DNA from 3 places in the Psychrobacillus sp. NPDC096623 genome. Region 1 is predicted to be linked to each of the others. Evidence: riboswitches for the same ligand, from Rfam matches in the RefSeq annotation. Region 1 holds a riboswitch; each other region holds the start of a gene.
What was found. A riboswitch is a leader RNA that binds a small molecule or an ion and turns the genes downstream of it on or off. The one in region 1 is predicted to bind S-adenosylmethionine.

Region 1 (8,252 bases):
GACCTTGTAGGGCCTTTTTATTTTTAACTTTATAAAAATGCCCAAATTGCTATCAGCAAACAGAATGCCGATAGGATAAAAAAGATAATAAATGTTTGCCTATTTCTTCGAGTTTTATATCCACAAACTCCAAAGAATAGTGCGGCAGCCAGTTTGGAAATGCCCTCATAATAGTCATTTTCAGAAAAGTAGGAACTACTAAAAATGATTGAAGTTAGGAAAGTAATGGTAATAACAGCTTTAAACCAGACAGGTTGATTTAAAAATAGTTTCCACATGAATTTTACCCTCTGCATGCTTATTATCTCCTCCTATTCATATTTACTACTAAACAATGCCTTTTGAACTAACTTCTCTATTTGTTCATAATTTACTTTCAGACAGTGAGGTAAATCATATCCGATATTTTTAAAAACACTTATACTAGTGGTATGAATTGAAATGAGGAGTGGTAACGGGTGAAAAAAGTAGTTGTCATAGGTGGAGGAATAACAGGACTTTCTACGATGCATTATTTGCAAAAGCTTAAAAAGGTAAAGTCTTTAGATTTAGAACTAGTACTAGTTGAAGCAAATGAGTTTTTAGGTGGTAAGATACATACGAAGCAGCAAGACAACTTCATCATGGAGGTTGGTGCGGATTCAATTGTTGCGAGGGACGAAGCAATCACACAATTAATAGAAGAGTTGCAGCTTGAAGGCGAAAAAGTGTACAACTCAACAGGCATTTCCTACATTTTCACAAACAATGAGCTACATGCGATTCCAGCAGACACTGTATTCGGTATTCCCACAAGCATCGAGTCGTTAAATAGCAGTACGCTAGTGTCGGATGCTGGGAAAAAAGAAGCATTAAAGGATTTGGAATTACAAAATGAAACCTTCACGAAGGAAAGCTCTGTTGGTTCATTTTTAGAATATTTCTTAGGGAAAGAATTAGTGGAAAAGCAAATTGTCCCTGTGCTATCAGGTGTATACTCCGGAGATTTGGACAAGCTCACTATTGCTACAACTCTGCCTTACTTAATTGATTATAAAAATAAGTACGGCAGTATTATTAAAGGGTTAGAGGAAAACAAAGCGAAATTTCAAGCTGCCGCAAACAAAAAGTTTATTTCTTTCCAAAATGGGCTTTCCACTCTTATCGATCGCTTAGAGGAAGTGCTGAGCGAATCTACGATTATAAAAGGTGTGGCAACGCAAAAAGTGGAAAAGAAGGATGGCCGATATATGGTTTTATTGGCTAATGGAGAAATGATTGAAGCAGATAGTGTAGTGCTCGCTGCACCTCATCAAGTGGCGCAGGAAATTCTTCAGGATGACCAGTTGGATACTGATTTCGACAAGCTTAAAAATTCATCCCTTATTAGCATCTACCTCGGCTTTGATATTCCAGATGAACAGCTTCCAGCAGAAGGCACCGGTTTTATCGTCTCTGAAAATAGCGATGTGAAATGTAATGCTTGCACTTGGACAAGTCGTAAATGGACACACACCTCTAAGGACAATCAATTGCTTGTTCGAATGTTCTATAAGAGCGCAAGTCCAGCCTTTGAAAGTATGAAAAATATGACTGAAGAAGAGCTGGTAGAAGTTGCCCTCCAAGATATTGAAATGAGCATGAAATTAACGGGCAAGCCTCATGTAATAGAAGTAACAAAATGGAACGATCAAATGCCGAATTATCATCTCGCACATGGAGGGGCGATTCAATCATTAACAGCTAAAATGGCAAATTCAATGCCAAACGTATTGCTTGCAGGCTGTTCTTATTATGGAGTTGGAATTGTCGCTTGTATCAAGAACGGTAAAGAAACAGCAGAAAATATAATCAATTCAATAGTTGAGTAAGTTTCCGGGCCAAAATTCAATTTTGGCCTTTTTTTTATGGGGAAAATGGAATAGTCGGTTATTTAGTAAAATTTACATTTTCTTTAGTTGTGATACGATGCGGGTGGAGGTGATTTGTGCTGAGAGATATGGATTCACGAGAATACAATTTAATTGGTCTCCAAATGTTAGGGAAACGTTTAAATGAAACACATCCGCAAAAGGAAATAATTATTGCAAAAGCAAAGGCCGCAAAAGCTGGTTTGCATGGAGAACGTAAAATAAGTGAAGTGTTTGAAAAATATACATTTCCTTTTGAATACCTTCTGGTAGAAAACATTGGATTGAATTCAAATGGTTACTTTCAAATGGATGCAATTTTTCTTACTCCCTATTTTTTGGTGATTCTAGAAAGTAAAAATATAAACGGAAAGTTATTTTTCAAACAAAATCCTGCAATGTTAGAGAGGGAAACAGCCGAAGGAAAAATCGATGTTTTTGAAAGTCCAGAAATTCAATTATCAAGAAATATTTATTTACTTCAAGAATGGCTTGGTAAACAAGTAATGACTATCCCAATACACGGAGTGATTGTTCTGAGCAATCCGAAAGTGAGAGTAATAGAACCCCCGAAAAAACATAGTGCTATTCTTCCACAAACTATCCCAGTCTACTTACGAAATCTTCCTCGTGAAAATGTATATTTTGATTCGGGTGATATGGAGAAATTTTGCAGTCAAATAAAAGTCGGTCAACAAGCCTATATTCCCTTTCCAATGTGTGTACGCTGGGGAATTAATCCTGAAGACCTGCGGAGTGGAGTCTGCTGTGAAAACTGCAATTTTCATGGAATGATAAAAAGAAAAAGTGGTTGGATTTGCCCTAGCTGTGGTCATTTCGATAAGTTTGCACATGAAAAAGCTATTAGAGATTGGTTTATGCTAATTAGTGATACTATAACGAACAAACAATGTAGAACATTTCTCCATTTAGAATCAAGCGAGATCGCACATAGACTTTTGCAATCAATGAATCTAATCCAGACAGGAACTTCAAGAAATAGAAAGTATAAGTGGGTTTGGTGAAAGAAACACCTGAAAGTTTGTTAGAATCACCTGAATGTAGAAGAGAATCACCAGAATGTACTCAAGAATCGCCGGAATGTCCAATAGAATCACCCGAAAGAACCAAAAAATCACCGGAATCGCCCCCGCCATCCCCAAAAAATCAATAGAAAATTCAAAACACTCTTGACGCTTTAGTTGAATAAAGGTACGATATGTCTAATTAGAAAATTGAATAATGAAATTCTTATCAAGAGAAGCCGAGGGACTGGCCCTACGACGCTTCAGCAACCAGCCATATTGGTCAGGTGCTAAATCCAGCAGACTTTGCAAAAGTTTGGTAGATGAGAAGGTAGTATCTTGCATACACGTAAAGCCTTCTTTTTATAGAAGGCTTTTTTATATGGGAAAGGATGGATACAGGATGGGTTTATTAGAAAAATTGGAGACGTCAATATTGACGGCCGATGGAGCGATGGGAACACTACTTTATTCGTACGGTATTGACTATTGCAATGAGGAACTAAATATTCAGAAGCCGGAAATTATTGAGAAGATTCATCAGGACTATATTGTGGCTGGAGCAGATATTATTCAAACGAATACATATGGGGCGAATGCCATTAAACTGGCGCGCTACGGATTAGAAAATCAAGTAAAAGAAATAAATGAAGCGGCCATCCAAATTGCGAAAAGAGCTGCAGCACCGGGCAATCAATTTGTCCTCGGGACGATTGGAGGTATTCGTGGGATACGAAAAAGTGATGCCACACTCCAAGAAATTATCCATTCACTTGACCAGCAGGCACTCAACTTATTAGCCGGTGATCCAGATGGTCTATTACTCGAAACCTATTATGATTTGGAAGAATTAAAGACTACTGTGACTCATCTTCGTACACTAACGGATATCCCAATCATTGCCCAAGTATCTATGCATGATCCTGGTATTTTGCAAAATGGCTTATCGCTGAATGATGCACTACATCAGCTAGAAGCAATTGGAGCGAACATTGTGGGAGTCAACTGTCGACTCGGTCCCCATCATACCATTCAAGCGTTTGAGGGAGTAAAGCTTCCGGAAAAAGCATTCCTATCAGCTTATCCCAATGCCAGTCTGCTTGATATAGATGAAGGAAGAATTGTCTATGAGTCTGATGCAGATTATTTTGGGAAGGCTGCGTTATATTTGAGGGATGCAGGGGTCCGATTAATAGGAGGTTGCTGTGGGACGACACCAAAGCATATTGAAGCAGTGAAAAAACATATTGGTCATTTAGCGCCTATTACAAATAAAGTAGTAACGAAGAAAAAGCCGATCATTATTCAAGATGCCAAGCCGACTAACACAAAACCGTTACATGAAAAGGCGAAGACAGAACGAACGATTATCGTAGAATTAGATACCCCTCGTCACCTTGATACAACTACCTTTATGGAAGGGGCGGAAAAGCTATATGCGGCTGGAATTGATGCAGTGACGATGGCAGATAATTCACTGGCTTCTCCACGAATTAGCAATATGGCAATGGGTTCGATGTTAAAGTATGAAAATAATATCCGTCCACTTGCACATATTACATGCCGTGACCGTAATTTAATCGGTCTCCAATCTCATCTTATGGGACTGGATGCACTTGGCATTCATGATATTCTTGCGGTAACTGGAGATCCAACCAAAATCGGTGATTTCCCAGGTGCCACGAGTGTTTATGATGTATCTAGTTTAGAGCTACTTCAGCTGATCAAACAATTAAACGAAGGAATTTCTTTCTCAGGAAAGTCACTTCGTAAAAAAGCGAACTTCTCTGTAGCCGCTGCATTTAATCCAAATGTTCGTGTGCTTGATCGTGCAGTTAAGCGACTTGAGAAGAAAATTGAATGTGGAGCAGATTATTTTATCACTCAGCCTGTTTATTCAAAAGAAAAAATGCATGAAATATATGAAGCCACAAAACATTTATCGACGCCAATTTTTATCGGAATTATGCCACTAACTAATAGTCGGAATTCTGAATTCCTTCATAATGAAGTGCCCGGAATCAAGTTGTCCGAGGAAGTACTGGAGCGGATGCGTTTATGTGGGGAGGATAGAGAGCGTGCTACTGCAGAAGGTATTCAGATTTCGAAGGAACTAATCGATACTGCAGCGGAACTATTTAACGGAATTTATATTATTACACCATTTTTCCGATATGACATGTCCCTTGAGTTAATTCATTATATTCAAGAAATTGATCGTAAGAAAGAGAGAGAATTCAGCTATGTCCAAACATCTAATTGAGCAACAACTCCAAGAGAGAATATTAATAATTGATGGTGCAATGGGAACGATGATTCAAAATGCGGATCTTAGTCCTGAGGATTTCGGAGGAGAAGAATACGACGGCTGTAATGAGTATTTAAATATCATCAAACCGGATGTGATTGAACATGTCCACCGTGCATATTTAGAGGCTGGAGCAGATATCATTTGTACGAATACTTTTGGTGGCACTCCAGTAGTGTTAAATGAATATGATCTTGGTGATCAGGCGCATGATATTAACTTTCGTGCTGCCAAGCTTGCAAAGGTCTGTGCAGAGGAATATTCTACGTCTGATTGGCCGCGGTTTGTAGCAGGGGCGGTGGGACCAACGACCAAAACGTTGTCAGTCACTGGTGGTATTACATTTGATGAACTTACAACCGACTTTTATGTGCAGGCAAAGGCTTTAGTAGAAGGTGGAGTAGATGTTATTTTATTGGAAACTAGCCAGGATATGCTGAACGTAAAAGCTGCAACAATTGGTATTAATCAGGCATTTGAGGAACTGGAAAAAGAGCTGCCAATTATGATTTCTGGAACTATAGAGCCAATGGGAACGACACTTGCGGGACAAAGTATTGAAGCATTTTATATTTCCATCGAGCATATTAAGCCACTTTCTGTCGGCTTGAATTGTGCGACGGGTCCTGAATTTATGACGGATCACATTCGTTCGCTATCGGAACTATCAGATGGCTACATAAGCTGTTACCCAAATGCTGGGTTGCCAGATGAGGAAGGACATTATCATGAATCACCGGAATCACTATCTAAAAAACTCCGTGGTTTTGCAGAAAAAGGCTGGTTAAATGTGGTTGGTGGATGCTGTGGAACGACACCAGCTCATATACAAGCAGTGCGTGAGGCAGTAAAGGATTTAGCACCACGTAAGCCTGCAGAGACAGGTCGCCAAGGACATGTCGTATCTGGCATCGAACCTCTTCAATATGACGAATCCATGCGTCCGTTGTTCATAGGAGAACGAACAAATGTAATAGGCTCTCGTAAATTCAAACGTTTAATCGTTGATGAAAAGTTTGAAGAAGCCTCTGAAATTGCACGAGCACAGGTTAAAGGTGGAGCTCACGTTATCGATATTTGCCTAGCGAATCCTGACCGAGATGAACTGGAGGACATGACTAACTTCATGAAAGAAGTAGTGAAAAAAGTGAAAGTTCCTCTTGTTATTGATTCGACGGATGAGAAAGTGATAGAAGCAGCACTTAAGTATTCGCAAGGAAAAACAATCATCAACTCTATTAACTTGGAGGATGGTGAAGAACGCTTTGAAGCGGTAATGCCTTTAGTGAAAAAATACGGTGCAGCAGTAGTAGTTGGTACCATTGATGAAACTGGAATGGCGGTAACACGAGAGCGGAAGTTAGAAATTGCAGAGCGTTCTTATGATTTATTAGTAAATAAATGGGGACTTGCACCAGAGGATATCATATTTGATCCACTTGTTTTCCCAGTCGGAACAGGGGATCAGCAATACATCGGATCAGCAGTAGAAACGATTGAGGGCATTCGTCTAATAAAAGAAAAAATGCCACGAGCATTGACTGTTTTAGGAGTTAGTAATGTATCCTTTGGTCTTCCACCAGTTGGTCGCGAAGTATTGAATGCTGTTTACTTATACAACTGTACGCAAGCGGGTTTAGACTATGCCATTGTAAATACGGAGAAGCTTGAAAGATATGCTTCTATTCCTAAACAGGAAATCGATATGGCCAATGAGCTATTATTTACAACGACCGATCAAACTCTTGCTGATTTCACTGATTTTTATCGTGATAAAAAGAAAGAGAAGACCGAGGCTGATATTCCAAAAACAGTGCCAGAACGTCTTGCTTATTATGTTATTGAAGGAACGAAAGAAGGGCTGATCCCAGACTTAGAGGCTGCACTTCAAATGTATGACGCACCGCTAGATGTCATTAATGGTCCATTGATGAAGGGGATGGCCGAGGTAGGTCGTCTATTTAATGACAATCAGCTAATAGTTGCTGAGGTTCTGCAAAGTGCTGGTGTGATGAAGGCATCTGTAGCCTATTTGGAGCAGTTTATGGAGAAAAAAGAGGATGATTCTGGTAAGGGCAAAATCGTTCTTGCGACCGTTAAAGGCGATGTGCATGACATCGGAAAAAACCTTGTTGATATTATATTGAGTAATAATGGATATAAAGTAATTGATGTAGGTATCAAAGTAACTCCTGCAACTTTGATAGAGGTTATACGGAAGGAAAAGCCTGATATGATCGGACTTTCTGGACTACTTGTAAAATCTGCCCAGCAAATGGTCATCACTGCGCAGGATTTTAAAGAAGCAGGTATTGACGTACCTATACTTGTAGGGGGAGCGGCACTTTCCCGTCGTTTTACAGAAACGAAGATATCGGCTGAATACGATGGTCCAGTCCTATATGCGAAAGATGCCATGCAGGGACTAGACCTTGCCAATCGATTGCAAAATGAAGAGGATAAAGTGACTTTGTTGGGTGAGCTAGAAGTTCAGCAAGAGAAACGAAAAATAGCGGAAGCCAATCGAGCGAACAAACAGGCGGTAGCTGTTTTAGAAAAACCAGTGAAAACTGTTCGAGAAGATGTTCAGGTATATGTACCAAAGGATGTTCGACGTCATCTATTAAAAGATTATTCGGTTTCCCACCTACATCCATATGTGAATATGCGGACACTAATTGGTCATCATTTAGGGTTAAAGGGGTATAACGATAAATTATTAGTAGAGGGTGATGAGCGTGCAACTGGATTGCATGAATTAGTCACAGCGTACTTAAAATCCGACATTCTGAAGCCACAGGGCATGTATCAATTTTTCCCTGCCCAATCAGATGGCGACGATGTAATAATTTATGACCCAGTCGATGCAAAAACAGAAATCGAACGATTCACATTCCCTCGCCAATCCGTCGAGCCATTCCTTTGTTTAGCCGATTATTTAAAATCGGTGGATAGTGGAGAAATGGACTACGTAGCATTTATGCTAGTAACCGCAGGACATGGAGTTCGTGCGGCAGCGGCAGAACTGAA
Region 2 (8,252 bases), on a different contig from region 1:
CTCATTCCTGCTGCATCCCCACCGATTATTACGTAGTGCATGAAACCCACTCCTCTGTTTCTCTTCTATTCATCTCATTCTATATCGTTTGCGTATTCTCCTCCTAGTATTCGTTAATCCTATCGTTTATTATACAAAAATGGACATGCCCAAATAGTTGGACATGCCCATCTCCCGGTTTAAACTGCTCGGTTCCAAAAACGATGTGTAGCAATGGCTTTCAAGAAACTATCTACAAAGCTCTTGCCAGTTTCTTTGGAGAGAACGCCAGCTTGACCAGTGAAGTGAAGATTATCGACTAGTTGCTCACCGTTAAATGTAGCACCAATCGGTTTGAAATGCGCATAAGCTTCCTTAATGAAATAAGATGCCTTTTTTTCAAACATAGCCGTTTTGCCTTGAGAGCTTGCTACGTAAACTGCATCAAACAATACAGAATCAGCAGTTAGGAAAGTATGGTCTACCGGTAGCAGTGTTCCATCTGCTCCCGTGACTGATCCATGATGATCACTCACTATTTCTGGCATTGTCCCACCAGCTTTTAAGTCTGCTAGAATCTCAGCTAAGTTCTCGTCAAACCCTTCTCCCACTAGGACGGCAATCTTTCGCGTTTGTGGTGTCATAATCGTATTCAGCTGACTCAGTGCTGGTGAAGACTTTGTACTAGTAGAAGTACTTACACCTTGCACTACCAGCCCTAAATTTTCCGCGACCTTACTTGCTAAATCCAAATCTACATGCGAAAACATCTCTAGTACTTGTTGACGTACCGTCAATTCTTTACATTTACCAAGTTCAAAACTAAATGCATTAATAATATGTTCTTTCTCTGGATCACTCATGCTATTCCAAAATAACGTTGCTTGTGAGAAATGGTCTTTAAAGCTCTCACTTCGAGCTCGTACTTTACGAGCATCTATCTTCTCCTGATAATGTGCATACCCACCTTCAGCTTCACTAACAGGTGTGGGTGTATTTCCAGCGAGTGAGTTTTTATGATAACTTACTCTTCCTACATTAATAGTTTGTCTGCCAAATCCATCTCGTTGGTTGTTATGGAAAGGGCAAACTGGTCTGTTTATCGGTAGTTCATGAAAATTAGGTCCACCAAGACGGATTAATTGGGTATCTGTATAAGAGAACAATCGTCCTTGCAGTAGTGGGTCATTGGAAAAATCAATTCCTGGGACAACACTTCCTGGATGGAAAGCGACTTGCTCCGTTTCGGCAAATACATTATCTACGTTACGATTTAATGTCATTTTGCCCAAAATTTTTATTGGTATTTCTTCTTCTGGCCATAGTTTAGTAGGATCTAAAATATCAAAATCAAATTTAAATTCATCTTCTTCCGCAATTAGTTGGACTCCAAATTCATACTCTGGATAATCGCCATTTTCAATCGCCTCATATAGGTCACGACGATGGAAGTCTGGATCTTTCCCATTTAGCTTTTGTGCTTCATCCCATACAACCGAATGGGTACCAAGTAACGGTTTCCAATGAAATTTTACAAAATGGGACTTACCTGCCTCGTTAATGAAACGGTATGTATTTACACCAAACCCTTCCATCATACGGAAGCTACGTGGAATCGCACGGTCCGACATAGCCCACATCACCATATGCGCCGTCTCCTGATTATTGGCAACAAAATCCCAAAACGTATCATGTGCAGTAGCTGCTTGTGGAATTTCATTGTGTGGCTCTGGTTTTAAAGCATGTATTAAGTCTGGGAATTTAATAGCATCTTGAATGAAAAAGACTGGAATATTGTTTCCTACTAAATCATAATTCCCTTCTTCCGTATAAAACTTCGTTGCAAATCCTCGAGCATCCCGTGCTAATTCACCAGATCCCCGGGATCCTGCCACAGTAGAAAATCTTACAAAAACTGGGGTCTTCGTGCCAGGTGTTTGTAAGAATTTCGCTTTTGTAAATTCACTCGCTGATTCATATAACTCAAACTCTCCATGAGCCGCATATCCTCTAGCATGTACTACTCGTTCTGGTATACGTTCATGGTCAAAATGCGTCATCTTTTCGCGGAAATGGAAATCTTCTATCAAAGTAGGACCTCGTTCTCCTGCTTTTAGAGAAAACTCATCCTCGGATACTTTTAATCCTTGATTTGTCGTCATTGCTTGTCCTTGATCGTCCACACGGAATTCTGCTAATTGTTCATCTTTGCTGTTTCCAGTTACTTTCTTGTCCAAACAAACTCCTCCTCTATTTATCTCTTCACTATTATAGATACCCAGAATGACTTTCCAAAAACCTTAAATTTAAAACTATCATTTAATTCCGATTGAAATAATATGAATTACTATTGACTTCATCCTGATGAAGTAGTACGATAATTTTAACAACTTCATACTACTTATTAAGAGAAGCGAAGGGACTGGTCCGATGATGCTTCAGCAACCGCCCCCACTAGGGTATGGTGCTACTTCCAGCAAGAAATTGAGAGATAAGTACATAATACTTCTAATCGCTCTTTTCGTTTTGTGAAGAGCTTTTTATTTTTTTATAATACCGACTTAACAAATTGGATTAATTAATACAAGGAGACGATAAATTTTGAGTAATTTATACATTAAAACAGAAAAGCAGCGACAATGGATAAATCGTTTATACGAATTAGAACATAAATTTAAGAGTAAGTCCGCGGAAATTGACGAACAATCTATTTTCCCGCATGAAAACGTGGAGGATTTGATAAAGCTTGGTTATGCAAGTCTTACTCTACCTGAATCATATGGCGGCAATGGCTTTTCGGTTTACGATATGGTTCTTCTACAAGAAACACTTGCCAGCTTTGATGCAAATACGGCCCTGTCTGTGGGCTGGAGCTTAGGGGTAATTGGTGAGCTATACGAAAACAAACTTTGGACGAAAGAAAAATTAGAATTTTTCGCAGTAGAAGTATTAAATGGTGCTCTCATCAATCGTTCTGTCAGTGAAGCTCAGACTGGAAGCCCAACGCGTGGAGGTAGACCTGGCACGACTGCTATTAAGAATGGAGATACATGGGTTTTAAATGGACGGAAAATATTTACTACCGCTTCCCCTGTGCTATCTTACTTTTTAACTTCTGCTTGGATTGAAGAAAAAGAAAGAATTGGTTTCTTCCTTATTCCACGTGATACAGAAGGTCTTACTATTGAAGAAACGTGGGATGTAGTATCGATGCGTGGAACAAGTAGTAATGACTTAGTACTAAATAACGTAGTTGTACATGAATCGTATTTGGTAGAGCTCCCAGAATTCGCTAGTGGTGGGAAGATCAATGGTTGGCTACTACATATACCAGCAACCTATCTCGGAATTGCACAGGCTGCTAGAGATTACGCAGTCCATTTTGCTAATACCCATTCACCGAATAGCCTGAATGGACCTATTGCTCAGTTGCCTAACGTTCAGCAGCTCATCGGAGAAATAGAATTAGAGCTTACGAAGGCTAGATTAGTCATTTACGGAGTTGCTTCTGCCTATGACAATGAGTCTACTAAAGAACTATTATCCAACGAAGTAAGCGTAGCGAAGCATATCGTTACTAATTCAGCAATTACTATTGTCGATAAAGCCATGCGTTTAGTTGGTGCCAAAAGCTTGCAGCGAACAAATCCACTACAACGTTACTACCGAGATGTTCGTGCAGGACTCCATAATCCTCCTATGGATGATATGACAATTAAAAAACTAGCACTTTCTGCGTTAGAAGAAGATAAAAATAAAAAATTAGAGAAATGATAAGGAGAATGAATATGAAAAAGTATTTTAAATTAGCAGCAGTTGGGTTAGCATCTATTACGATTTTAGCGGCTTGTGGTTCTGGAGAGACTTCTACTTCATCAGAGGGCGGAGATGTTCGCAAGGTAAAAGTGGCATATGACATGGCCTCTAAACCTATTTCTTGGTTAGATGACAAAGGTAATGCGACTGGCTACGATGTAGAGGTTATGAAACTAGTGGATGAATTACTTCCTGAATATGAATTTGAATATGTAGGAACTACAAGTGATGATCTATTAATCGGAGTAGAGCAAGGTAAATTCCAAGTTGGTGTAAAAAATGCTTTTTGGACAGAAGAACGCACTGAAAAGTTTATTTACCCTAAGGAATTTTTAGGATTAAGTAGCGCAGGTCTCGTATTGAAAAAAGAGAATGAGCATATTAAATCATTAGAGGATTTTGCATCTGCCGGTTTCTCATTAGCACCGATTGCAGCAAATAATGCACAGTACACAGTAATTGATGAATATAACAAAGCAAACCCAGACAATCCAGTTAAACTAGATGCTGGAGATGCATTTACAGTGGATGTAGTTCAATGGGTAAATGAAGGTCGTGTAGACGGTGGTGTCATTATTGAAGGACCATTCCAAAAACAAGTATTAGATGAGGCTGGCCCTTACTACAACTTAAAAGATGAAGTAGTTTACAATGAATTTGCTGTTATTAAGACATGGCCATTATTCAACAAAAAAGAGCAAGAGTTTGCAGATGCATTCGACAAAGCTATTAAACAATTACAAGAAGATAAGAAAACGAACGAACTTAGCAATGAGTTCTACGGTAGGGACCTTTTTGAAGTGTTAGACAAGGTAGAAAGATAACAGATATGTTTCCTATAGAGGCTGCCTAGCGTAGGACGCGCAGGCAGCCTTTCAAAATTTTATAGGGGGAAAATGCGTAATATGGAAAAATATTTTGATATATCGTACATTTGGAATTCGCTACCAGTATTGCTTCCGTTTTTAAAAGTAACTTTTATGGTTGCGGGTTTGTCTATTATTTTCGGGACTTTTTTCGGATTAATCCTTGCGGTGATGAAACTTGGGAAGAGTAAAATTGCTCAAAAAACTGCGAATTTGTATACTACAATTTTAAGATGTACGCCATCTATCGTGCTACTGTTTTTAGTGTATTACGGAGTTCCTGCCTTAGCCGATAATTTCGGGTTATATTTACATGATTTAAATACAGCAGTATTTGTAGTCATTACATTTACCCTACAATTCGCTGCTATTATGTCAGAGGTTATTAGATCTGCCTATGAGTCTATTGAAAAAGGACAATTTGAAGCCGCAGTTAGCGTTGGTCTAAGCCCCTTTCAAGCATATAGACGAATCATTTTCCCACAAGCACTTGTTGTTGGACTTCCTAATTTCGGAAATGGTCTTATCGCATTACTTCAAGAAGGCTCCCTCGCTTATACAATCGGGTTAATCGATATCGTTGGTAAAGCGAATTTAATCATTGCCGCTAACTACAATACTCATGCGTTAGAGATCTTCATCGCTCTTGCGATTGTTTACTGGGTTTTATCTATACTAATTGAAAAATTCTTTGGGAAGCTTGAAAAAGTATTTAGCAAAGGAAAGCAAACAATTAACACGTAAGGAGTGTAAATAATGTCGGAAGGTTTAAATTATACGTTTTTAATAGATACATTCTTCGTTGCATTATCCGGTGTGCCAATTACGCTTTTCGTTACGATTGTAGCTTTATTTGTTGCACTACCTTTAGGTTTTTTACTTGCTTTAACACGCATTAACCAAGTGCCCGTATTAAATTGGTTCTCTAGAATATACGTTTCTTTCGTCAGAGGTACACCGATCATTATTCAAATTTTCATCGTTTATGCAAGTGTGCCATTAATACTCTCGCTTTTCTTTAACCAGTACAATATTAAGATTAACGTCTACGACATCAATCCTATTTGGTACGCTTTTATCGTATTCTCTTTCAGCACTACAGCTATATTGATAGAGGTATTTAGATCGGCGTTGAGTACTGTAAACAAAGGACAACTAGAAGCAGCTCAATCCGTGGGTCTTTCTAATTTCCAAGCCTATCGTCGAATCATTATACCTCAAGCACTAGTCGTTGCTATGCCTAATATTTGTACTGCTACCGTAAATCTTATAAAAGCTACATCACTCGGCTATGCTATGTCTCTACAGGAAATCACATTGAAGGCGAAAGTAGCAGCAAATGTAGGCTATAACTATGTGGAAGCTTATATAGATATTTTCCTTGTATATATTATTTTGTGTAGTCTTGTCGAATACGGATTCAAACTATATGAAAAACGCCTACGTAGATACAAGTATGTGAGCGCTTAAGGAGGATTAGCCATGTTAAAAATCAATGATATTCATAAATCATTCGGTAAAAACGAGATACTCAAGGGTGTCGATTTAAGTATTGATAAAGGGGATGTAGTAGTTATTCTCGGTCCAAGTGGATCTGGAAAAACGACTTTACTCCGCTGTATCAATTTTTTAGAAAGAGCCGATAGTGGAAATGCAACTTTTGGTGATTTACAAGTTAATTTACACGATGCCTCTAAAAAAGATATACATGCGATTCGACAAAAAACGGCTTTCGTTTTTCAAAACTATAATTTATTTAACAATAAAACAGCATTGGAAAACGTTACGGAAGGTCTGATCATCGGTCGTAAAATACCTAAGTCAGACGCTATTGCGATTGGTAGAAAAGCTCTAGACAAAGTAGGTTTATCCGATAAATACGACTCCTACCCTAGCCAGCTTTCCGGTGGCCAGCAGCAGCGAGTTGGAATTGCTCGTGCTGTTGCGTTAAACCCAGATATTATCTTATTTGATGAGCCAACCTCTGCATTAGATCCAGAATTGGTTGGCGAAGTACTAACTGTTATGAAAAATATTGCCAATGAAGGTACGACGATGCTAGTAGTTACACACGAAATGTCATTTGCAAAGGATGTTGCTTCGCACGTCATCTTTATGGATGGAGGAGTAGTAGTGGAAGAAGGTTCCTCTCACGATATCTTCGTAAGTCCAAAGGAAGAGCGCACGAAGAAATTCTTAAAACGCGTATTACCAGAGGATTATACATTTTATATTTAGAAAAAAAGAAGCAGTGGAAAATGACAAATCATCTTCCACTGCTTTTATTTATGAATAATAATTAACCCATTATATTGTATCCAGAATCTACGAAGATGACCTCTCCTGTTACACCACTCGACAAATTACTCAATAGAGCTACGGTCATATCGCCAACTTCTTGCTGTGTCACATTTCGTTTAAGGGGTGACTTTTCTTCAATCTGATGCAAAATTGTATTGAAAGAAGCGATTCCCTTTGCCGCTAGTGTTCTAACTGCTCCAGCCGAAACAGCATTTACACGTACATTGTTTTTTCCTAAGTCCAAGGCCAAATACTTAACGGATGCTTCTAGAGATGCTTTCGCAATTCCCATCACATTGTACCCTTCTAGTACACGTTCAGCCCCTAAATATGTCATCGTTACGATAGAACCACCCTCTGTCATAAACGGAGCTGATTCTCTAGCTGCAGCGATTAGTGAATACGCACTTGTATCCTGAGCGAAAGAATATCCTTCTCTAGATGTTTGTATGAAGTCTCCTTTAAGATCCTCTGCATGTGCAAATGCGACAGAGTGAACTAGACCATGGATTACTCCAACCTCTTTTCCAATTTGTTGGAAAGCAGCTTTCATACTATCATCACTATTTACATCACATTCTACTACTAGTTTTGCATCTAAGTTATTATCCTTCAATAACTTTTCTATTTTTCCAAGGGAACGTTCTTTACGGTATGTAAAGATAACATTAGCGCCAACTTCAAATAATGATTTTGCTACTCCCCATGCAAGGCTACGTTCATTCGCAACACCCATCACAACAATATTTTTGTCTTTTAATTGTATTAAGTCTCTCATAAGTACCTCCAATTTATTATTTTCATATATTATACCTGTTATTAGTACCTGGTTATTAGTTTAATCATACCATAAACTCTCCTTTTTGCACTAAAATCTCAACAAATCAAAAACCAACTATTAATAAAAAAATAGTTGGTTACTTTATATTATTGAGTTCGGACATTTTAAATCAACACTAAAACATAATATATTTAAACGAGCGAACCTCCCGTTTTACTATATTTAATAATTCCTTCTGCACTTTTATAGGCTAGAGCTGCTACTGTTCCCGTAGGATTGTAGCCCCCATTATGCGGAAAGTTTCCTGCCCCTACTACAAACAGGTTCTCTGCATCCCAGTGTTGTAAATACGGATTTACTACACTATTTTCAGGACTAGCCCCCATGATAGTGCCGCCCGTATTATGAGTTGTCTGATAACCTACAATATCGTAGTCCGTTATAACCTCTTTTCCTTCTACCGTTTTCGCTCCCATTTCCTTCATAATATTTTGAGTTACTTTTGTAAT
Region 3 (8,252 bases), on a different contig from region 1:
AGCACCATTTTCCTTCAAAAGAAATGTTACAAACCATCCATCTGTGTCCCATTGGAATGACAGTTTGTGTGGCTCGTCAATTTCAAGCACCTTACAAGGCGATGGTCCAAATGGGGACTGGATAGTAAATTCGTATCCCTCCTGCGCTTGAAAATCATTAGGCATAAACCATGCTGAGATTCCTTCTGCAGTTGAAACATAATCCCATACCTTTTGAATTGGCGCTTCTACTAAAACTGTTTGCGTAATATCAGGTAAATTTTCTTTCATCATATATAGCTCCTTTTCAAATCAAATATGTAACCCTTAGGTGTTATATTATATATAACCAAAAGGTGTTATGTCAATATGTCTTATTTCCCCTCACAAAAAATCCCATCTACTGAATCGAGATGGGATTATAAATTCAAACAATATAGCCGATGTCGGTTAGTACATTATTGATGAATGATTGTGAATACGTAAAAATTTCTTCTCGCTCTGGTTCTTGATAGAGGTCATGAAAACAATTTTTCCATTCTTTATATTGATACTCAGAAAGCTCCTGTTTCTTCAGCCAACTTGCTGCAGCATTTGTATCGGTAACTTTATCCCGCTCCCCTGTCATAACAAGAATTGGCTTGTTTGGTATAGAGATGGTCGATTGATTTACCGATTTTAAAAGCGCTTGGAGTTCCTTGTACCATTCAGTTGAAATGAACGATTTATAAGTTGGATCTGAGACGAATTGTTGGAACACTTCATAGTTTCTCGTTAAATCATTTAAATGGATATCATGGTTTATTTTCTGGGGTACTGATAGTTTTGCCAATGCATTCGTCCATTTCGAAGGTAGCTTTTGAAGCTGGAACCAAGGAGAAGTTAGTATTACACCTGCATATTCAATATCAAGCTTACGTAGGACTTTTACTAGTAAGGTCGCTCCTAAGCCATGACCGATCAAAAAAATCGGAAGATCGTACGTAACAGCAACTTGCAACGCTTGTTTAATGTAGTTCTTGTACAAATCGAAGGATTCATCGTGCATCGTTTTTGATTTTTTTAGTTCTCCATGTCCTGGCAAATCACCCATCACGATATGATAGTTGGAGCTTCTTAATTTTTCTATTAACCAAGCATACCTTCTATGATGCTCGTAGGCACTATGAACAATAACGATCACTGCTTTAGGCTTTCCTTCTGTTTCCCATTTCCACATTTAAACAAACCTCTTTTCTTTCCTTGCAATTTCATGGTATTTCGTTTCTTTCGTGGTGTTTGTCTGATACGATTAATTATATTCTAACTTCAAAAGGAGCGGTTGCAAAATGATTTACCCCTACAAAGATAAAACTCCCATTATTGACGCCTCAGCTTTTATAGCTGATTATGTCACAATAACAGGTGATGTGACAATCGGTCCAGAGACTACAATTTGGTTTAATACGGTAATTAGAGGTGATGTTGCTCCTACTATTATTGGAAGTAAGGTTAGTATACAGGATTTAAGCTGTTTACATCAAAGCCCAAACAAAGCTCTAATAATAGAAGATGAAGTGACTATAGGACATCAAGTGACGTTACATAGCTGTATAATACGTAAAGGTGCATTGATAGGAATGGGGTCAATTATTTTAGATGGTGCCGAAATTGGGGAAGGTGCATTTATTGGAGCCGGAAGTCTTGTACCACCTGGTAAAAAAATACCTCCAAATTCATTAGCACTAGGGAGCCCTGCAAAAGTCGTACGAGACCTAAATGACGAGGATAAAGCGGATGTTCAAAGAATTATCCGAGAATATGTAGAAAAAGGACAATATTATAAATCGCTTCAGAAGTAAATAATCGTACCGTTTGTTTGTGTGGATTGATTGATTTTCGTCTTGGTCGATCGATTTTGCACCTGATTGAGTGATTATTAGCTCTTATCGATCGATTCAATGTCATCATTGATCGTTCGCTTAATATTCACCATTGAAAAAAGGCTTTCCGTCATAGGAAAGCCTTTTTTGTTCATACTACTTATAATCCAGCCATTTGTTTTAATTCTGCAGCTTTGTCTGTTTGTTCCCATGGTACATCAATGTCTGTACGACCAAAATGACCATAAGCAGCTGTTTGTTTGTATATTGGACGGCGAAGGTCTAGCATTTTAATAATTCCTGCTGGACGTAGGTCGAATAGTTCGCGAATATACGAAACTAATTCAACTTCTTCTACCTTACCAGTACCAAATGTTTCAACAGCGATAGAAACTGGCTTAGCAACACCAATTGCATAAGCAAGTTGTACTTCACAACGATCTGCAAGACCAGCAGCAACAATGTTTTTAGCAACATAGCGTGCAGCATAGGCAGCAGAACGGTCTACTTTTGTTGGATCTTTGCCCGAGAAAGCTCCCCCACCATGACGTGCATATCCACCGTACGTATCTACGATGATTTTACGTCCTGTTAAACCAGCATCTCCCTGTGGTCCACCAATAACAAAGCGTCCTGTTGGGTTGATAAAGTATTTTGTATTTTCATCTATTAAATTTGCAGGAACAATCGGATTGATCACCACTTCTTTAATATCTTTTTGAATTTGTTCTAACGTAATTTCTGGATGGTGCTGAGTTGAAATAACAATTGTATCAATATGAACCGGGTTATTATTCTCATCATATTCTACAGTTACTTGTGTTTTACCATCTGGACGAAGATAGTCTAACGTCTCATCTTTACGAACTTGAGCTAATCGATGAGACAATTTATGCGCTAAACTGATTGGTAGCGGCATAAGTTCAGGTGTTTCATTACAAGCGTAGCCGAACATTAAACCTTGGTCTCCTGCTCCGATTGCTTCAATGTCAGAATCGCTCATGGAGCCTTCTCTAGCTTCTAAAGCTTGGTCCACACCTTGTGCAATATCAGCTGATTGTTCATCGATTGAAGTAAGCACAGCAGAAGTTTCTGAATCGAAACCATACTTAGCACGTGTATAGCCAATATCTTTTATAGTAGAACGAACTACTTTAGGAATATCTACATAAGTAGATGTTGTAATTTCTCCAGCAACTAATACTAGTCCTGTCGTAACACTCGTTTCACAAGCTACACGAGCATTTGGGTCTTCTGCTAAAATTGCATCTAGAATTGCATCGGAGATTTGATCACAGATTTTATCTGGATGACCCTCTGTTACTGATTCTGATGTAAATAATCGACGTTGTGTCATAGATTATTCCTCCTATATCCTGCGAGATTTCTCTCAAGAATTGATACGGTACTCATTCCCATGTCAAGCCATTCAAAATTCCATGCACTTTTAAAAGATATGATTTTTTGTGCATTGAAGTTAACTTGAAGCCGTTTCGGACTTGGCACACAAGGATAAAGGGCGATGTTCAATAAAAAAGCCCCTCACTCACGTAAATATACATGAGGAAAGGCATTAATATCATAAGCACCTTTCACTCTTATCAATCAAGGAATTTCACCTTGTCTCAGGTTTGGCACCTTTGTAATAATAAAAAATTACAGGTTGCCGGGTTTCATAGGGCCTGACCCCTCCACCAGCTCGGGATAAGAGTATCCGTTCAATTTATCATCATACGTAAGTCTGTAAAAGATGTCAACTATTTTTGTTTGTATTTTATACACAAAAGAAAAATTTTAAAGTAATTAGTATAGACTATTCACTCCAATGTGTTATACTAATTCACATATCTAGTAAAACTTCTTCTTTTTTAGAGGAAATATAAAAAAAGGATGGTATATTCAACATGAATTCAATCGATACTGTGAGTGAACTGAAAGAATTGTTAGCAGGTAATAACGTTAGCAGCCAATTGTCAGTGCCACAACTAGTGGAAAAAGCTACAACAAGAGGAGAAGCTGTTCTAACTTCTACTGGTGCAGTTAAAGCCGAAACAGGTAAATATACTGGCCGCTCTCCACAAGATAAGTATATAGTAGATGAAGCTATTTCAAAAGACAAAATCGATTGGGGCTCAGTAAACCAACCAATTTCTTCTGACGTTTTTGATGCATTATATAAAAAAATGACTGATTTCTTAAATAAGCAAGACGAAATCTTCGAATTTAAAGGATATGCAGGAGCAGATAAAGAATCTCGTCTAGGTATTCAAGTTATTAATGAATACGCTTGGCATAATCTTTTTGCTCATCAACTATTTATCCGTCCGACACAGGAAGAACTTGCAACACATACAACTGACTTCACTATACTTTCTGCACCTAACTTTAAAGCAGATCCAGCAGTAGATGGAACTAGTTCAGAAACGTTTATCATCGTATCTATGGAAAAACGCACGGTATTAATCGGTGGTACTGAGTATGCTGGTGAGATGAAAAAATCCATTTTCTCTATTATGAACTACTTATTGCCAGAACAAGACATTTTACCAATGCACTGCTCAGCAAATGTTGGGGATGATGGGGACGTTGCTTTGTTCTTCGGTTTGTCTGGAACAGGAAAAACGACTCTTTCTGCGGATGCAGGACGCAAATTAATCGGGGATGACGAGCACGGCTGGTCAGATAACGGTGTATTTAATATCGAAGGTGGTTGTTACGCGAAATGTATCGACCTAACGCGAGAAAATGAGCCCCAAATCTGGGATGCTATCACTTTCGGAACTGTATTAGAAAACGTTGTAGTAGATGCGGAAACACGCGTTGCTAACTATGCGGATAACTCATTAACAGAAAATACACGTGCTGCTTATCCAATTCAATATATCGATAATATTGTAGACCCATCTGTAGCAGGTCATCCAAATACAATAATATTCTTAACTGCTGATGCATTTGGCGTATTGCCTCCGATCAGTAAACTAACGAAAGAACAAGCAATGTACCATTTCTTAAGTGGATTTACATCGAAACTTGCTGGAACTGAGCGTGGAGTAACTTCTCCTCAACCAGTATTCTCTACTTGCTTTGGCTCACCTTTCTTACCATTGCATGCAACGGTATATGCAGAAATGCTTGGGAAGAAAATTGACGAACACGGCGCACAAGTATTCTTAGTAAACACTGGTTGGACTGGTGGAGAATACGGTGTAGGTAACCGCATGAAGCTTTCATACACACGTACAATGGTTCGTGCAGCAATTGATGGCAAACTAAACAATGTTGAAACAGCAACAGATGCAGTATTTGGTTTAGCGATTCCGACAGAAGTAGAAGGCGTTCCTTCAGAGGTACTAATTCCGCGTAATGCTTGGGAAGATAAAGAGGCATATGATCAAAAGGCAGCTGAGCTAGCTCAATCATTCCGTGAAAACTTTAAAAAGTTCGGAACAGTTTCAGAAGACATTTCGGTTCAAGGTGGACCATTATCTTAATAAAGTAAACATCAAAAGAGCCAAATTCTATTGAATTTGGCTCTTTTTAATAATTGTTTATTAAAATATATGATTATAGTATTACACCAGCAAAGCTTCCCCTCAATGCTTGCTTAGCCTACAGGAAATTCAACCCTCAACATGTGCTGTACTTATTAGCAGCATCCAATTAGCATTAATCACCATTAGTCGCATGGTATGAACTATTAACTAATTTCGGAAATATTTCTACAAACTTTTCCGCTTCCTCTTCATCAACCTTATATAGAATAATTTCTGAACCATAGTGTCCTATTTCCATCTGTTCCTCTCCATCTTCTTGGAAGAACATCGTAAACCACTTTAAGCCCCCCTTTGGATCAACAGAATAATTTCTAAAATAGAGCCTATTTTCATCCGTTAGATTAATAGTAACCACTTTCATCAATCCCTCTGTTTGAACAGAAACTGCTCGAGAGTTTAACTCTTCTAACACGTCTAGTTCCTCACTCCAACAATGGATGACTACCTCTTGGAATTCATTTGTATATTGATCCCACAAATCCTCCCAAAAACTAGTATCTATAGGAAACGAAGATTTTCCTTCAACACTCATTGCTTCTGTTGTTACTACTACATTACCCATTATTAAACCCCTCTCTGACTTTTCATCCAGTGACATGCATCTTTCACTACACGTCTATTTATTTTGCTCGGAAAAAAATGAGTGAAATCTGAATAGTACCAGGTTTCAACTGGTATACTATTCCCTATTAATGCCTGCTCTAAAACCTTTGCATGCTCAAAAGAGACATTTTTATCTTGATCACCATGTATTATAAGCATCGATACCTTCATTTCCTCTAGTCGAGGTAATACATCTCGCTGTTCGTATCCTAAAGGGTATTTAGTTGGGGTACCACCAATTACTCGTTTCATCATCTTACGCATGTCTAATCTTTCCTCATACGTTAAGTAAATATCGGAAACGCCAGCCCATGTAACTAATGAAGTAATATCATTGCGTAGTATTGCAACCCATAATGCCATAATTCCACCGCGTGAAAATGCAAATAAGTGAATCCGCTCTGGTATGCAATATTGCTTTAATATGTCTACCCCGTATATAGCATCCCAGCGGTCCTCTCCCGCAAATTCATCTCTTCCCTCACCACCACGGTTGCCTCGGTAATATGGTGCAAATACGATAAAGCCTTCAGAGGCAATTTGTGCAATTCGTGCGGGTCGAACCATACCAATGCTTTGCATACCACCTCGGCAATATAAAATCCCTTCGTAGCTTCCGGCCACTTTTGGTGAAGCTAACATTCCTTTAACTCGAAGACCACAAGACCAATATGTAATTTCTTTCAATACAATATGAGGATTTGGTGAAGGGTAATTCCGAACCCTTTCAATCGTTCCATTTTCCATCAATTTCATTCACCTTCTTTAAAATTGCTTTCATCCCATCGTCTTTCATATGGAAGCTTAAATTATCACTATGAGAAAGTTCTTCTTTGGATAACCAGATCGCTCCTTCTGTCTCAAAGCTTGTCTGTTCTTTATTAATATACCCAACTTCAGCTATATAAACAGTTTTACAAAAAGGGTTATTATCCAGGACCAGATACTCTGCAAACCACTCTAACTCCACTATATCTACATTCGTTTCTTCTTTTGTTTCCCGAATGGCTGCTTCAATTAATGTTTCCCCGTCCTCTACCTTACCACCTGGAAACTCCAATCCTCTAGTAGGATTCTTTGTCAGTAGCCATTTGCCTTTATGTTTTGCTAATATAAGTACATGCTCAGATGCAATTGAAAAGCTTCCATGTTGAAAGGATAGCTGTACTTGATAACCATTTAAATCCTGGAAAGAAATCATATCTGAATCTCCTTCGTTTTTTCTTAATTTTAGCATATGTATTCAAAAAGACTTAGCTCAAAAAGGAGCTAAGTCTTTGAGTATCTATTCTTTGTTAGGACCCAGTTTGTAATCTTCATTACCTTCTTCTCTATTCTGTGCAATATTCTGCTTTGACTTGTTTTGCGGAGATTGATTTAGAAGAGAACTAACATTTCGATACGTTACAGGATTTTCATTACCTTTTCTATTTAAATTCTTACTCATAATTGAACCTCCATTCTTCTTTGAAAATAAGGTAGCTGTTCGATAAAACGTTTAGACTCTTCCGAAGTGAATTCATGAATCCATGCATACACTTTTTTCAATCTTCTATCGTATTGATCATTTTCTCCATCCACATGATATGGCTTCACGGACATTGGTTCATGTGCTCGTAAAAAATTCCTACTTTGCACCGATTTCAGTTGATAGAAGAGTCTTTCAAATACTTTGATTTCATTTCTGGTAGCTGTTACTTCAAATTCCCATTGAGATTCATCGGGATAAGCGTATACTTGCTGACTCTTTACGGAGATATACACTTTGTATAAGGTCATTTTCACACATCCTTTTATAAAAGTTTGTGCTAAAAACTAAAAAACATGCGCCAGTGGCACATGTTTTTAAGCTTGAATATCTACAACTGATCCTTTATAAGGATGTGGAGCAGCTGCTTGAGGCATACCTTCTAACATTTCTACTGCTGCAATAGTTTCCATGTTCATCGCATTTTGTAAAACGCTCATTTGCACAGTTTGCTGTAACTGAAGTAAATTAGAAGACATAATGGAGTTAATATCCATAGAAATTCCTCCTTCATACCAAGCTTTATATCAGTAAACTTAAGCTATTATAAAGCGAAAATTATTTTTTTGCAGTATTAGAATTGGTATCTCCTAAAAATGCATTCAACATCCACTGATGTTTTTCCGTTTTTTGATAAATAGCATTTAAAATATCCTCTGTCATATCATCTTCATCTTTCGCAGCTTCGTCCATCCCTTTTTTAAGAGATTTCATGATTTTATCAAA

Region 2: linked by a shared signal. The riboswitch ahead of ACIQX2_RS13105 (acyl-CoA dehydrogenase family protein) and the one ahead of ACIQX2_RS15300 (bifunctional homocysteine S-methyltransferase/methylenetetrahydrofolate reductase) in region 1 are both predicted to bind S-adenosylmethionine.
Region 3: linked by a shared signal. The riboswitch ahead of metK (methionine adenosyltransferase) and the one ahead of ACIQX2_RS15300 (bifunctional homocysteine S-methyltransferase/methylenetetrahydrofolate reductase) in region 1 are both predicted to bind S-adenosylmethionine.

The regions. Positions count from the first base shown of each region.
Region 1 is NZ_JBIWER010000006.1:27,277-35,528, reverse strand. It holds gene ACIQX2_RS15315 (hypothetical protein) at 30-296, opposite strand; gene ACIQX2_RS15310 (protoporphyrinogen oxidase) at 459-1,850, shown strand; gene ACIQX2_RS15305 (nuclease-related domain-containing protein) at 1,967-2,914, shown strand; SAM riboswitch class I at 3,138-3,244, shown strand; gene ACIQX2_RS15300 (bifunctional homocysteine S-methyltransferase/methylenetetrahydrofolate reductase) at 3,318-5,177, shown strand; gene metH (methionine synthase) at 5,158-8,252, shown strand, end outside.
Region 2 is NZ_JBIWER010000004.1:199,277-207,528, forward strand. It holds gene ACIQX2_RS13095 (FAD-dependent oxidoreductase) at 1-41, opposite strand, end outside; gene ACIQX2_RS13100 (catalase) at 180-2,216, opposite strand; SAM riboswitch class I at 2,378-2,477, shown strand; gene ACIQX2_RS13105 (acyl-CoA dehydrogenase family protein) at 2,581-3,753, shown strand; gene ACIQX2_RS13110 (transporter substrate-binding domain-containing protein) at 3,768-4,619, shown strand; gene ACIQX2_RS13115 (amino acid ABC transporter permease) at 4,701-5,405, shown strand; gene ACIQX2_RS13120 (amino acid ABC transporter permease) at 5,418-6,131, shown strand; gene ACIQX2_RS13125 (amino acid ABC transporter ATP-binding protein) at 6,144-6,899, shown strand; gene fabI (enoyl-ACP reductase FabI) at 6,961-7,740, opposite strand; gene ACIQX2_RS13135 (GMC family oxidoreductase) at 7,935-8,252, opposite strand, start outside.
Region 3 is NZ_JBIWER010000003.1:484,783-493,034, forward strand. It holds gene ACIQX2_RS11850 (SRPBCC family protein) at 1-270, opposite strand, end outside; gene ACIQX2_RS11855 (alpha/beta hydrolase) at 407-1,198, opposite strand; gene ACIQX2_RS11860 (gamma carbonic anhydrase) at 1,308-1,820, shown strand; gene metK (methionine adenosyltransferase) at 2,002-3,198, opposite strand; SAM riboswitch class I at 3,437-3,552, opposite strand; gene pckA (phosphoenolpyruvate carboxykinase (ATP)) at 3,746-5,332, shown strand; gene ACIQX2_RS11875 (hypothetical protein) at 5,508-5,957, opposite strand; gene ACIQX2_RS11880 (alpha/beta hydrolase family protein) at 5,960-6,745, opposite strand; gene ACIQX2_RS11885 (NUDIX domain-containing protein) at 6,726-7,199, opposite strand; gene ACIQX2_RS11890 (hypothetical protein) at 7,284-7,445, opposite strand; gene ACIQX2_RS11895 (transposase) at 7,442-7,777, opposite strand; gene ACIQX2_RS11900 (YjfB family protein) at 7,844-8,023, opposite strand; gene ACIQX2_RS11905 (Dps family protein) at 8,085-8,252, opposite strand, start outside.